4 regions of the Staphylococcus saccharolyticus genome follow, and region 1 is predicted to be linked to each of the others. Evidence: riboswitches for the same ligand, from Rfam matches in the RefSeq annotation. Region 1 holds a riboswitch; each other region holds the start of a gene.

Region 1 (3,118 bases):
CTTCTTTAGAGATATCAATCAAATAGTGTCGCACCCTATTCAGCTTATAGCTATCATAGTTGCGGGCTATGTTATTACAGTAAATTGGGGGACGTTCATTTGGGCCGTATCTAATGGTCACGTACTACAATCTAGCCTAGGTTACTACATTAACCCGCTAGTGAGTATCGTCTTGGCACTCATATTTTTAAAAGAAAGATTTAATAAATTTGAATGGTTAGCCATCATCTTTGCATTAATAGGCGTGCTTTATATGACAATAAAAATTGGGGAGTTTCCATATGTTTCACTAATATTAGCATTTTCTTTTGGAATTTATGGACTACTTAAAAAGATCGTACATATCGATGCCATCAGTAGTATCACAATCGAATGTGTAGTCACGGCACCAGCAGGACTCATTTATGTGATTTATTTATGGCAACAGCATCACATAACATTTGGATTAAATATGTCATCATTTTGGCTTCTTTTTTCAGGTGCGATTACCGCAATACCATTGATTTTATTCTCAGCAGGTGCAAAGCGAATTCCGTTATCACTCACTGGATTCATTCAATATGTAGGTCCAACAATTATGTTTGTATTAGGTATTTTTGTCTTTAAAGAGCAATTTAACGTTGATCAATTCATTACTTTTATTTTCATATGGATAGGTATTATTTTATATAGCATTTCTCAATATATTAATATTAAGAAAAATCCAATTTTTAAATAATAAATCAAACACACCTTCACATGTTTTGACGTGCACGCCATTAAGTTAGATGATCGTGAGTCCGATTTTTGGGGTGTACATCATTTAAATATAGTGAAGGTGTGTTTGATAATTTCATATATCTACTAAACAATAATTGATTAGTAAAATATAAACTAGGAGTGATAGGGACTTTGATTTCATTAACCTCTTTAAGCCATAATTGTAAATCATTGTAGTAATCAGAACTCATAGATAAATCGTTTGTAAAACATTGAGCTGTTGCTTTGATTGTGTCTTTATTTAATTGGTTTGTAACATCTGTTTGAGTAAACATAGAATAGATATCAATCGCATCTTCTAAATGATGATTGATGTAATGAGTAGCTTTTTGAGTAACTTTAATCAATCTTTTGAGTTTGCTTTCATAAGTAGCTAGCTTCTCAGGTGTTGTAATAAAAATAAGCTGACAGAAATCTGGAACATTATAGTTTTTTAATGAAAAATAATCTACGTTGAGTCCTTGACTTTTTGCTTCGAGAATTTCAAAGTTTTCAAAAACAAGTGTTGCTGCATCAGCTTTATCATTTAAAAGTGCATCGGTATGGTAAAAGCTGTTATTGACTGGTGTAAGATAACCTTTCTTAAAAGTGCCGCCGTCAGCTTCAATCATTGTTTTTGCAATGGCAGTACCATCTGGACCAGGCGCGCCAGGGTATTGAAGCCGTTTGCCAATTAAATCTTTAGGTCGTGTGATGTCTTTATCTTTGTTATACATAATGCCACCATTCGTGTGGAGATATCTGGCAAAACCAATCACATTTTGGTTATTTGCTCTATCTGAACTAAATGAATAGGTTCGGTAATCGCAATGTCCATTGTGCCATTTTCGATTTCGTCTAGTGCATCAAAGTGTTCTTTCGGTTCAATCATTTCAATTTCTAATGATTCTTCTTTAAACCATCCTTTTTCGAGACCTATGATTACGGCATATGGTCAGGATTTAAAAACCATTCTAAACCTACAGTTAATTTGTCCATAAAAAAATCCTCCAGTAACTCATTTTTTGCGCAAAAAAGTGAATTATCAAAGAAATTAGCAATTATCGTTCACTTTCCTACGCTGGTTTTAACCAACAGGTTCGAGGGTTGAAAGTAGCCTTTCTCTCAGCAAATTTAATTGCACCCCTAATGATACATTCTATTCTAATTACAGAATAACACAGATGTATTTAATAAAAAATAAAACACATAGTAAAGAAGAATATTGTAAAAAAATAAGATAACGTTTTTCAACGCCAGCCTATCATATACTCTATTAGCATTAAACCAAGCTAACTTCATTTACATCATGCCAATGAGTTTCATCCATAATGAACCAATACCAATCCAAATGATGAAGTATATGAAACCAAGAACGATGTTCATGAGCCACCAACGTTTCTGAGTGACATAACCAGCTGTATAAAGTATAGGTGCTGGACCACTACTATAGTGTGTTGTTGATGCAAGTAAGTTTCCAAAGAATCCTAGCATTAATGCACTGAACACTGGTGGTGCTCCTGCTGTAACTGCCACACCAAGTAAAGCGGCGTACATTGCGCTTATATGTGCTGTTGCACTTGCAAATAAATAATGTGAGTAGAAGTAGAATAGGATGAGTAATACTAAGACGATTGGCCAACTGAAGCCACCTAAACTTTGCGCAATTATCTTACTTAACCATGGAATAAATCCTAACTTGTTTAATTGATCAGCCATTAATACAAGTACTGAGAACCATACAAGGGTATTCCATGCGCCTGTTTCATTTAAAATATCTTTCCAACTTAATACACCTGTAAGTAATAATAATGATAAGGCGATGAAAGCAGTAAGTGTTGCATCAATATTTAAGAAACTACCAAACACCCACAGTGCCAATGCAACAATGAAGATACCAATCATAAATTTCTCTGCTCTAGACATAGAACCCATGCCTTCTAGTTGTTCTGTCGCCCATTTTTTAGCATTAGGGGTTTCTTTGACGGCAGGTGGATACACTTTATAAATAATCAATGGCACTATAATTAATGAAATTAATCCAGGCACTATCGCTGCGATAAACCAGTTCATCCAGGTAATTTGAACGTGAACGGTCTTTTCTGCTAGGCTTTGCGCAATTGGATTACCAGCCATAGCAGTTAAAAACATGGCAGCAGTGATTAAGTTACCTTGGAATTCAGTAAAGATTAAAAATGCACCCATTTTTCTTTCAGTACCATCTTTAGGTGATGAACCAAAAGATTCCGAGAGGGATTTAATGATTGGAAACATAATACCGCCTGCACGTGCCGTATTACTTGGTGTTACCGGAGCTAAAATTAGATCTACACCTACTAAAGAGTAAGCTAATCCCAACGTCTTCTTACCGAATAATTTG
Region 2 (3,118 bases), 260 kb from region 1:
AATTCGCGATATCCCGACCAATGATAGGTGACAGAGGGATACCATTACGATAGTGCCCACTTATTATATATAAACCATCGTCGATTTGATCCATGATTGGAATTTCTTTCTTGGTATAAGGTCTGACACCAGACCATTTTTTTAGGATTCGGCTGTTTTCTAGTTCGGGGACACGTGCACATGCGTGATTTAAGAGCCAGTTCGAACCTAGTTCAGTCGTACCTACAGAGTAATTATTAAAATCACTTGTTGCACCAATTAAAAATCGATTTGGTTGCTTTGGTACGATGTAACAACCGTTTGTCGTAAACAGCGTCTCAGAAAGTTGCAGTTTACCACTTTCTAATAAAATGACTTCACCTTTAACGCCAATTACTTGCCTTTGAAGTTGATAATCATGACCATGCGCCACCAGCTACAATCACTTTATGAGCTTCTATTGGAGATGATTCACTTGTTAAAATCGTATAATAGCCGTTATTTCTTTTAATTGAATAAACCTCAGTAGAATAATAACGCGTACTATGTCTTTACTTAATTGATTCTAACAAGGCATTAGTATAATTATGGGCATTAATTTGACCATCGTGAGGAATATGAATTGCTGCATATGATGGTTCTACTGCACCTTGAGTTAAGTGAATTAACGCTTCATTATTAAGTTGTTTAACACTAGAATCTTTGCCAGTTAAAAAGTGATATTGATGTTCAAGGGACGCCACATCACTTTCTTGATTCGCTATTTTAATCAATCCGGAATTATGAAATTGTATATCTATACTTGTTTCATTTAGTAATGATTCGCTAAGTTGTGGAAACATTGACCGAGATTCAATGGCTAATTGAAATAAGTCACTATCATGTGTGAATTCATTTTGAGCACCAAGCATACCGCCTACTTTATATGAAGCATGTTTGCCTGGAACATCTCTATCTATTAACACAACACAACATCTAATTGTGTTTCGCTAAGTTGTCTAGCAATCGACATGCCTATGACACCAGAACCAATGATTAATACATCATGCATGTTGAGACCACTCCTTTCTTAAGTGTTGAATCTCTTCTAACGTTGCAGTTATAAAATATGAGATTGCACATATTCCTGAAAAGTCTTTTGGAATTTGTTTGATTGTATTGTTATTTATACCGCCAATGGCATAAGTAGTGATAGGAATATGTAAGACATCTTGAATCTCTTTGGTCGTCCGTGGTGGCGTATCTGGATGTGACATAGTAGGGAAAAGATGACCGAAAAAGACATAGTCTAGCCTTTTTTTCTACATAAGTTAACCGTTGCGACATCGTGCGTCGACATGCTAACAATGATATTTGGATGTGATGCTTTATAAGAAAATGTCGTTGTATCGTTATTTTTAAAATGGATACGAGAAAGATTTAGTTCTTCTAAAAGTGTAATATCACTGTGAATAATGATTTTATCTTTCTCAAAACCGTGTTGAGTCAACTGAATGATTTTGTCTTTTAATTCGTCATAATTCATTGACATACGAAATAAAAGACCGTCAATCTTTTTTCAATGGTCATAAAATGCTGTAAATCTTCGTCAGTAATTTGTTTATCGTAAGTGATTGCGATAAATATATGTATCACCCCAAATTTAAAAATAAAAACGCTATCTCCCTGAAGAAGGGAAATAGCGTGTCGTTTATGTTAGACTTCATGAATTTAACGGTGCCACTTCCCTACGCCAGTATGAACTGGATCAGGTTATAGGAATTATAAAGTCATTTCTTTATTCTCAGCCTTAAACAAAGGCACTTCCAGTGGTTTAATATGAAATTATTAATCAAAATGTGAAAACGTTTTATTTAACATCATTTTACTATCTTTAATCATATACATCAAATTTCCTTTAACAATAAGTTCAACAAGAGATGACAAAATATTATTATCTTTTTTGTATAAATGTGCATTTATAACTCCTATAATGTATATTTAACTATTATAAATATATTTTAACACGCTCATTTTTATTCGAGAAAAAGTTGCGCGAGACTTATATTTAAGGCTATATTGAAATTGATAGAAAAGTGTAATTTGACCACAAAAATATACGTAAATTATACATTTTTAAAAATTTTACAAAAACTATTGTAACCGTTTTCACTACGTGCTATATTAATAAAAAATTGTAGCGCTACAACTTAATACAGTTGTTTTAAAAAGTGAAGGTTGAACAGTCATCAAAGGGGATTTCTGAAACATAACGACATCATAATTAGAAACAACACAATTCAAATGGAAGTAGGAAACAATATGAAAGAAAAACGCAGTAATGTACGTTGGTATTTTGCAATAGGATTTTTCCTCATTGGTGTTATCGCATATATGGATAGATCAAATATTTCATATATCGCAGTACCGATGATGAAAGATTTGGGATTAACAAAGACACAATTTGGTTTATTAGCTTTATTCTTCTCACTGGGTTATGCATTGATGCAAGTACCATCTGGAATGTTAGCAGAGAAATTTGGACCTCGTAAGATGATTACTATCGCCTTAGTTTGATGGAGTACATTTACAATTTTAACTGGAATGATTAAACATCATGGTTTACTTTACTTCATTAGATTCTTATTTGGTGTTGGGGAAGCTCCGATGTATCCATCTAATGCCGTATTTAACTCATTATGGTTTGCTAAAAATGAAAAAGGTAAAGCATCTAGTGCTCTTTTAGCGGGTTCTTATTTTGATCCTGTACTTGCACCAATTATTACTATTGCAATCGTTAACGCCTTTAACTGGCAAGCCGTATTTTATATTTTTGGTGCTGTAGGTATTTTAATGGCGGTATTATGGGCAATTATCGCTAAAGATTTACCTGAGCATCACAAAATGGTCAATTATGCAGAGAAAAAATTTATTACTGAAAATCGTGATATTGTTGCGACAGAAAAATCTTTACCACCTTGGAAACGATTCTTAAGTCACTTTAGCTTTTACGCAATCGCACTTCAGTATTTCGTAGTTCAATTTGTGATTGCAGTATTCTTAATTTGGTTACCTACATATTTAACAGAACAATATCATGTGGATTTTAAACATATGCCTATTAGTGCGTTACCATGGTTATTCATGTTCTTCTTAATTT
Region 3 (3,118 bases), 1.9 Mb from region 1:
GCGTTCGTCTCGTTGATAAACTTTTAGATACGTTTCCAGTGCATGATAAGGAAGCTGCGCATCGTCAGCTTGGGATTATTGATGATAAAGTAGTACCTGACTCTATTATGGGTTCTGGTTCATTAGCTGAAGTGATTAAATCTTTCGATGATGTCACTGGTCAAGATACATCAGATTGGACTAGGGATACGAGTCAAGAACTTGTGGATACAAGAGAGCCTGATAATAAGTGGATTGAAGGTGTTCAAGATACAATTCAAGAACTTCGGAATGAAGGTTACCGTATTGGTATCGTTACTAGTGATACAAAAAAAGGTGTTGATCATTTTCTTGAAGAAACGAACACAAGACACCTTTTTGATCTCGTTATTTCTACTGAAACACATGCAGAAGAAAAACCTCATCCGAAAGTGTTAGATCCACTATTTAATGCTTATGATGTTTTACCAAATCAAGTTGCAATTATAGGTGATACTCCTAATGATATGAAAACAGCTATAAATGCTAAATTAGGATTAGGCATCGGTGTACTGACAGGTGTAGCAAAGAGAGAAGAACTGTATGAAGCAGATGTGATTATTGATAGCGCTAAAGATATAAAAAAAGTGCTAGAACAATATGAAAAATAAAGTGTTTTATGAAAGTAAGAACGACGTGGGACTTTTTTGGATTTATTCAAACTTCCACGTCTTGTTTTTAATGTACTTTAAATGAGGAATTTAAAGATTTAAAGCCAAGCAACTCACGCAATGTAGACGACTGATATGCATCTCTAAATAATCCACGATGTTGTATGGTATAACATGTTCTACAAAATCTTCAAGACTGTATGGTAAAGTAGCATTATCACTAGCATTAAAAGCTTGATTATCTGCAAAAAACACTATATCTAAGAGTCCTTTTTCAGCTATATGAGCTAAATGCTGGTAATAAGAGACGTTACCAATGTCTTCGATATAAGAATCCTCCATACGCCATGCAGATTGATGATGACCACACCCGTAAAGTAAAACACCTATGTTCATTTGACATTTGTTTTTCATATGAGCACCTCATTTATTAATTTCTTTTAAAAATGCGTAAACTAAAATTATACAATTAATTCATCGTTAAGCCACCATCAACAGTAATATTTTGACCTGTTACACCGCGGGCTTCATCTGATGCAAGATATACAACCATATTCGCAACATCTTGAGGTGTTGTAACCTTTTAAGAGGAGTTGTTTGAGCGATTAATTCAAATACTTCAGGAGTAGTAACAGCACTAGCATCCGTAGTCTTTAATAGACTACCTGAAACAACATTTGCTGTAATTCCGAATTGACTAAGTTCGGCTGCAATATTACGAGTGAAACCGATAAGTCCTGCTTTTGCAGTTGTATACCATGATAAGGAACGACAGGGTTTTGATACAGATTAGTTCCAATACTTATGATACAACCACTTTGTTGTGCAATGAATTGAGAAATAACACTTTGTGTAACATTGAATGCACCTTTTAAAGTACCATTAAGTTGTTGCTCATAATCTTCCCAAGTTAAATCCTTAAATGCTTTCTGTTGTGTTGGATCAAATTTAAAATTAACTAATGCATTATTAATGACAATATCAATTTGACCAAAATGCTCTGTGGCTTGTTGTATCATTTGATCTACTTCAGTACGATTTGTAACATCAGCTTGAATAGCAATGACTTTATTTTCATCATAATTTGCGATTAAACGTTCTGCTTTGTCTTTATTTTGTTTGTAATTGACTACGACATTGTAATTTTTTCCAGTAAAGTTGTCGCGATTTGAGCTCCAAGATCACGACTACTTCCTGTAATAATTGCAGTTTTTATCATTTTTATAAGCGCCCAAGTTAAACTTTAATTAAGAAAAAATGCACAACACTCTAGAGAAAAGTTGTGCATCTTAGTAATTAATATATGAAGACAGATTAATAGTAAGATTATATTTCACACTTTCCTCCGCTAGTGTTAACTAGTTCAGGTTCAAAGGGTTTGGATAAATCTATCTCAGTTCTTAAACACCCCTAGTGCTATATATTATAAACATATGTGTTTTGAAAAATAATGTCAATACGATTAAGAAGCTCTATACATTTTTCAATAGTAAAAGAAACATCCTGTAAAAATTTTCCGAGGAAAATTGAAGTTGCTCGATTTTCCGTGGAATTATTTTTATTATCTATTATCAACTTCACGATAAATTTTAATAATACGTGCAATTTTTTCAATAATAGGATTTAGAGAATCTAAATCTTTATGAATATCGTATTCATTAATATTCACGCGAACTACAGGACAAGCATTAAAGTTATTTATCCAATTTTCATAACGTTTAAATAGCTTTTTCCAATATCCAGGATTAGTATTAATCTCCATATCACGACCGCGTTGTTTGATACGATCAATCACCTCATCATAATCACACTCTAGATAAATAAGCACATCTGGTTTGGGGAAATATGGTGTCATTACCATGGCATCGAATAATTCTGCGTATGTATGATAATCTTCTTTACTCATGGTACCTTGTTCTTCATGCATTTTCGCGAAAATATCAACATCTTCATAAATTGAGCGATCTTGTACAAAACCGCCACCATATTCAAACATGCGCTTTTGTTCTTTAAAGCGTTTGGCAAGAAAATAGATTTGAAGATGGAAACTCCAACGTTCAAAATCGTGATAAAATTTATCTAAATAAGGGTTATGATCCACGTTTTCAAATGAAGTTTTAAAATTTAATTTATCAGCCAGTGCTTGTGTTAGCGTCGATTTACCTATGCCCACTGTACCAGCGATTGTAATGATTGCATTTTGGGGGATGCTATAATTATTCATCTTTAACGAGCTCCAATCATTGGTTTTACTATATTTAAAATATCTTGATAATCGTCTTCATTTTCAACAAAATCTACGTTTGTCGTATCAATAAGTACGATATTTGCACCTTCATTTTTTAACGATTCATAGTACGCTTGATAATCTTTTTTTAAAGTTAATAAGTAATCATCTTCGATGTGCGATTCAAAACTACGATTACGTTTAGCAATTCTTGATTTTAATACCTCTAAATCGGCATCTAAAAAGATAATTATGTTAGGCA
Region 4 (3,118 bases), 1.5 Mb from region 1:
TAAACTTGTGTCATAAGTAATAATGTAATAATGAAATACATAATACCAATAACCAAAAAGAAAATAGAAATGTCATAGTCATATTTTATTGTTCTAAATAACGTATGACCTAATAACATTAATAAGATACCAAACATAATAATAATAATGGCACTTATTATTGGAAAACAACCTATAAATCTACTCATCACTTTAATGATTTCAGCGAAGAATGCATTAAGAAATTCCCATACATTATGTACATGTGTATTAACTTTCTTATCCCCATTAAAGTGTTTAATTAATGGTAAGTTAATAAGAATGATGAGACCTGTGAAAAGTGAAACGATACCGATAATGTAGCTAAATATGATCTCGGTGTGTTTCCTAAGAAAAGACATACTGTTCACCTCAAAAGTTATTATATATGAAGATTTTATAATTGTCTTTAAATTAACTATTAAATACGTCTATAGTCTTATAAACGTTTATTACTAGAATAACGGGGTAACTTATATGTGTAAACTAAAATTCCTGTTTAAGGGGGGAGGAAATATTATGGGAAAAGAAGAATATAAAAAGAAATCAGCTGAACAAGCTAAAGAAGTTGAAGAAAAATTAAAAGAACAAAATGAAGAAAAAACTGACGATATCGAACAAACTAAAAAAGATATTCAGGATACTTTAGATTAGTAGTTTAAAGACATTTTTCCATGCAAAAACAATTAAATATTTATAGATGCTAAGTAAAACCTCAGAGTTAACTCTGAGGTTTTACTAATACATAAATCTACAGATTATATATTTTCGCTTAAATTTATAGCAATCATCCTTAGAATACTATATTGGCAGTGAATCAAAACTATTTTTCTAATTTTAACGATTTTACCTTTGGTATTTCTGGTAAGAAATCATATTTAATATAAACAGCCAAATACGCATTTTTATCGTTAACATTCACTATATATTAGCCTAAATCACCACTTCCTTGATTGTCTGCTTGCAATTTGATTAAAACCGACTCTTCATTTAATAAAAAGTTATATGTTTTTTTATCTGTCGTAATTCTATGAAGTTGATACGTGTCATTATTTTTAATGTAAGTATTAATTTGTTTCTGACTTGAATAACCTGCCCATCAATCAAAGAAGAAAAAATTTATCACTGCGTAACATTTCAATAATAAAATTACAGCACCGCAAATACGGACAATCTTTATCATAAGACGTTCTCCTTATTTAAAAAAGCACCCCATAAATAAATTATTTTCTAGTTCTCCTAAAAAACATTCAAAAAATTGTAATAAATTCTGGTGATTTTTCAATATTTTAATTTATGAAAGATAAACCATTACTTTTTGAATACACTCGAATAGCTACTCAATTATTGTAAAACTATCTATTAATATACTTTAATTTGTTTTAATCAGCCTTGACATTGTTTAATAAAAATCATACATTTAAATTAATTAAATAATCGAACGCACTAGGGGTGTATGTTTACTGAGATGAGGTTTACCTCAAACCCTTTGAACCTGATCTAGCTAGATACTAGCGTAGGAAAGTGTAGTTAATTATATAATCTAATTGAATGAAACAAATTAGATTTATCTTCTGACGCACAGCTTTCCTAGGAAGGGTTGTGCGTTTTTTAGGAGGATTGTTATGTCAAAAGGTTTAAAACTATCAGAAATACTCGTAACAGTGTTAATTTCTGTAGTATTTGCAATCATTTATAACCTATGGTGGTTTATTTACAATGTAGTACAGGTTGCAGGTATTCACCTAGAGCAATTGACTTACGGTGTATGGTTTATGGCTGCAATTGTTTGTTACTTAATCATACCTAAACCAGGGATTGCTCTTTTAGCAGAAATCGCTGCCGGTGCGGGGGAAACTATAGTCATGGGAAAATTTGATATTCCAACAATTATTTATGCTGTATTACAAGGTTTAGCATGTGAAATTGTGTTCGCTATTTTTAAATATAAATCACGTTCTGCAGCTGTAGCGATGCTTGCTGGATTAGCAACTGCATTAGTGTCGTTCCCAGTAGATTATTTTTATGGCTACCTTAATGAAGTTGCGGGATGGAACTTATTACTATTTATCATTTTCCGTTCAATTAGTGGTATAGTTTTAGCTGGTTTAGTTTCTTATTGTATTGTTAAAGCACTAGATAAAACTGGGGTTACTAAATTCTTTAGACCTGCTTCACAACAAGATTACGATAACCTATAAGGGGATTTTTTAATTGTTAAAAGTTAAAAATTTGCGTTTGAAATATCCAAATGGGGATAGAAAAATTTTTGATAATTTAAATATAGAAATCAATGATAAAGAAAAAGTGCTTTTACTTGGTCCCTCTGGATCAGGTAAAAGCACGTTACTTAATGTATTAAGTGGCATCGTACCAAATTTAATAGAACTTCCAATGAAATATGATGACTTAGAAATAGATCATCAAAGTGGAGTTATTTTCCAAGACTCTGACACTCAATTTTGTATGCCCAAAGTTTATGAGGAATTAGCATTTGTCCTTGAGAATAGACAACTACCACGCAGCGAAATGGACGCTGAAATCAAAGCTGCATTAGAATCTGTTAATTTACACGTAACTGATCAAACATATGTGAATCAATTAAGTGGTGGGATGAAGCAGAAATTAGCTATCGTAGAAACAATACTTCAAAAATCTAAAACGTTATTTTTAGATGAACCAACCGCTATGTTAGACGTAAAAGCAACTGAATATTTATGGAAAAAACTCATTGAACTATGGGATGATCAAACCGTCTTGATTGTTGAACACAAAGTTGAACATATCTGGCATCATGTTGATCGTGTATTGTTGATGAATTACGACGGACAAATTATTGCAGACGATACACCGGAAATTATTCTCAGTCATTATGAAAAATTATTAACTGAATATGGTGTTTGGCATCCTAAAGCTTGGAACAACGCACCTCAACCTATCAAATTACATAATCATTCTCAAGAATCTTTATTTAAATTTGAAAATGGAAGAATCATACGTGGCAAAAAGACATTGTTTTCTACTGATTATTTCGAGATACATTCTGGTGAATGGATAACAATTACAGGAAAAAATGGTGCAGGTAAAACATCTTTACTAG

The links. A riboswitch is a leader RNA that binds a small molecule or an ion and turns the genes downstream of it on or off. The one in region 1 is predicted to bind thiamine pyrophosphate.
Region 2: another riboswitch for thiamine pyrophosphate. It lies ahead of DYE57_RS02070 (thiamine phosphate synthase); the one in region 1 lies ahead of DYE57_RS00835 (ABC transporter substrate-binding protein).
Region 3: another riboswitch for thiamine pyrophosphate. It lies ahead of DYE57_RS10360 (SDR family oxidoreductase); the one in region 1 lies ahead of DYE57_RS00835 (ABC transporter substrate-binding protein).
Region 4: another riboswitch for thiamine pyrophosphate. It lies ahead of DYE57_RS08285 (ECF transporter S component); the one in region 1 lies ahead of DYE57_RS00835 (ABC transporter substrate-binding protein).

The regions. Positions count from the first base shown of each region.
Region 1 covers NZ_UHDZ01000001.1:207,982-211,099, forward strand. Annotated here, with positions in the region: gene rarD (EamA family transporter RarD) at 1-718, shown strand, start outside; partial or broken gene DYE57_RS00835 (ABC transporter substrate-binding protein) at 831-1,737, opposite strand; TPP riboswitch at 1,795-1,896, opposite strand; gene DYE57_RS00840 (anion permease) at 2,041-3,118, opposite strand, start outside.
Region 2 covers NZ_UHDZ01000001.1:467,306-470,423, forward strand. Annotated here, with positions in the region: partial or broken gene DYE57_RS02065 (NAD(P)/FAD-dependent oxidoreductase) at 1-1,030, opposite strand, end outside; partial or broken gene DYE57_RS02070 (thiamine phosphate synthase) at 1,023-1,611, opposite strand; TPP riboswitch at 1,687-1,796, opposite strand; partial or broken gene DYE57_RS02075 (pyruvate MFS transporter) at 2,281-3,118, shown strand, end outside.
Region 3 covers NZ_UHDZ01000001.1:2,109,235-2,112,352, reverse strand. Annotated here, with positions in the region: gene DYE57_RS10370 (HAD family hydrolase) at 1-629, shown strand, start outside; partial or broken gene DYE57_RS10365 (LLM class flavin-dependent oxidoreductase) at 831-1,043, opposite strand; partial or broken gene DYE57_RS10360 (SDR family oxidoreductase) at 1,099-1,723, opposite strand; TPP riboswitch at 1,953-2,051, opposite strand; gene DYE57_RS10355 (deoxynucleoside kinase) at 2,191-2,853, opposite strand; gene DYE57_RS10350 (deoxynucleoside kinase) at 2,856-3,118, opposite strand, start outside.
Region 4 covers NZ_UHDZ01000001.1:1,688,524-1,691,641, forward strand. Annotated here, with positions in the region: gene auxA (lipoteichoic acid stability factor AuxA) at 1-380, opposite strand, end outside; gene graF (glycopeptide resistance-associated protein GraF) at 538-672, shown strand; TPP riboswitch at 1,457-1,558, shown strand; gene DYE57_RS08285 (ECF transporter S component) at 1,644-2,219, shown strand; gene DYE57_RS08290 (ABC transporter ATP-binding protein) at 2,233-3,118, shown strand, end outside.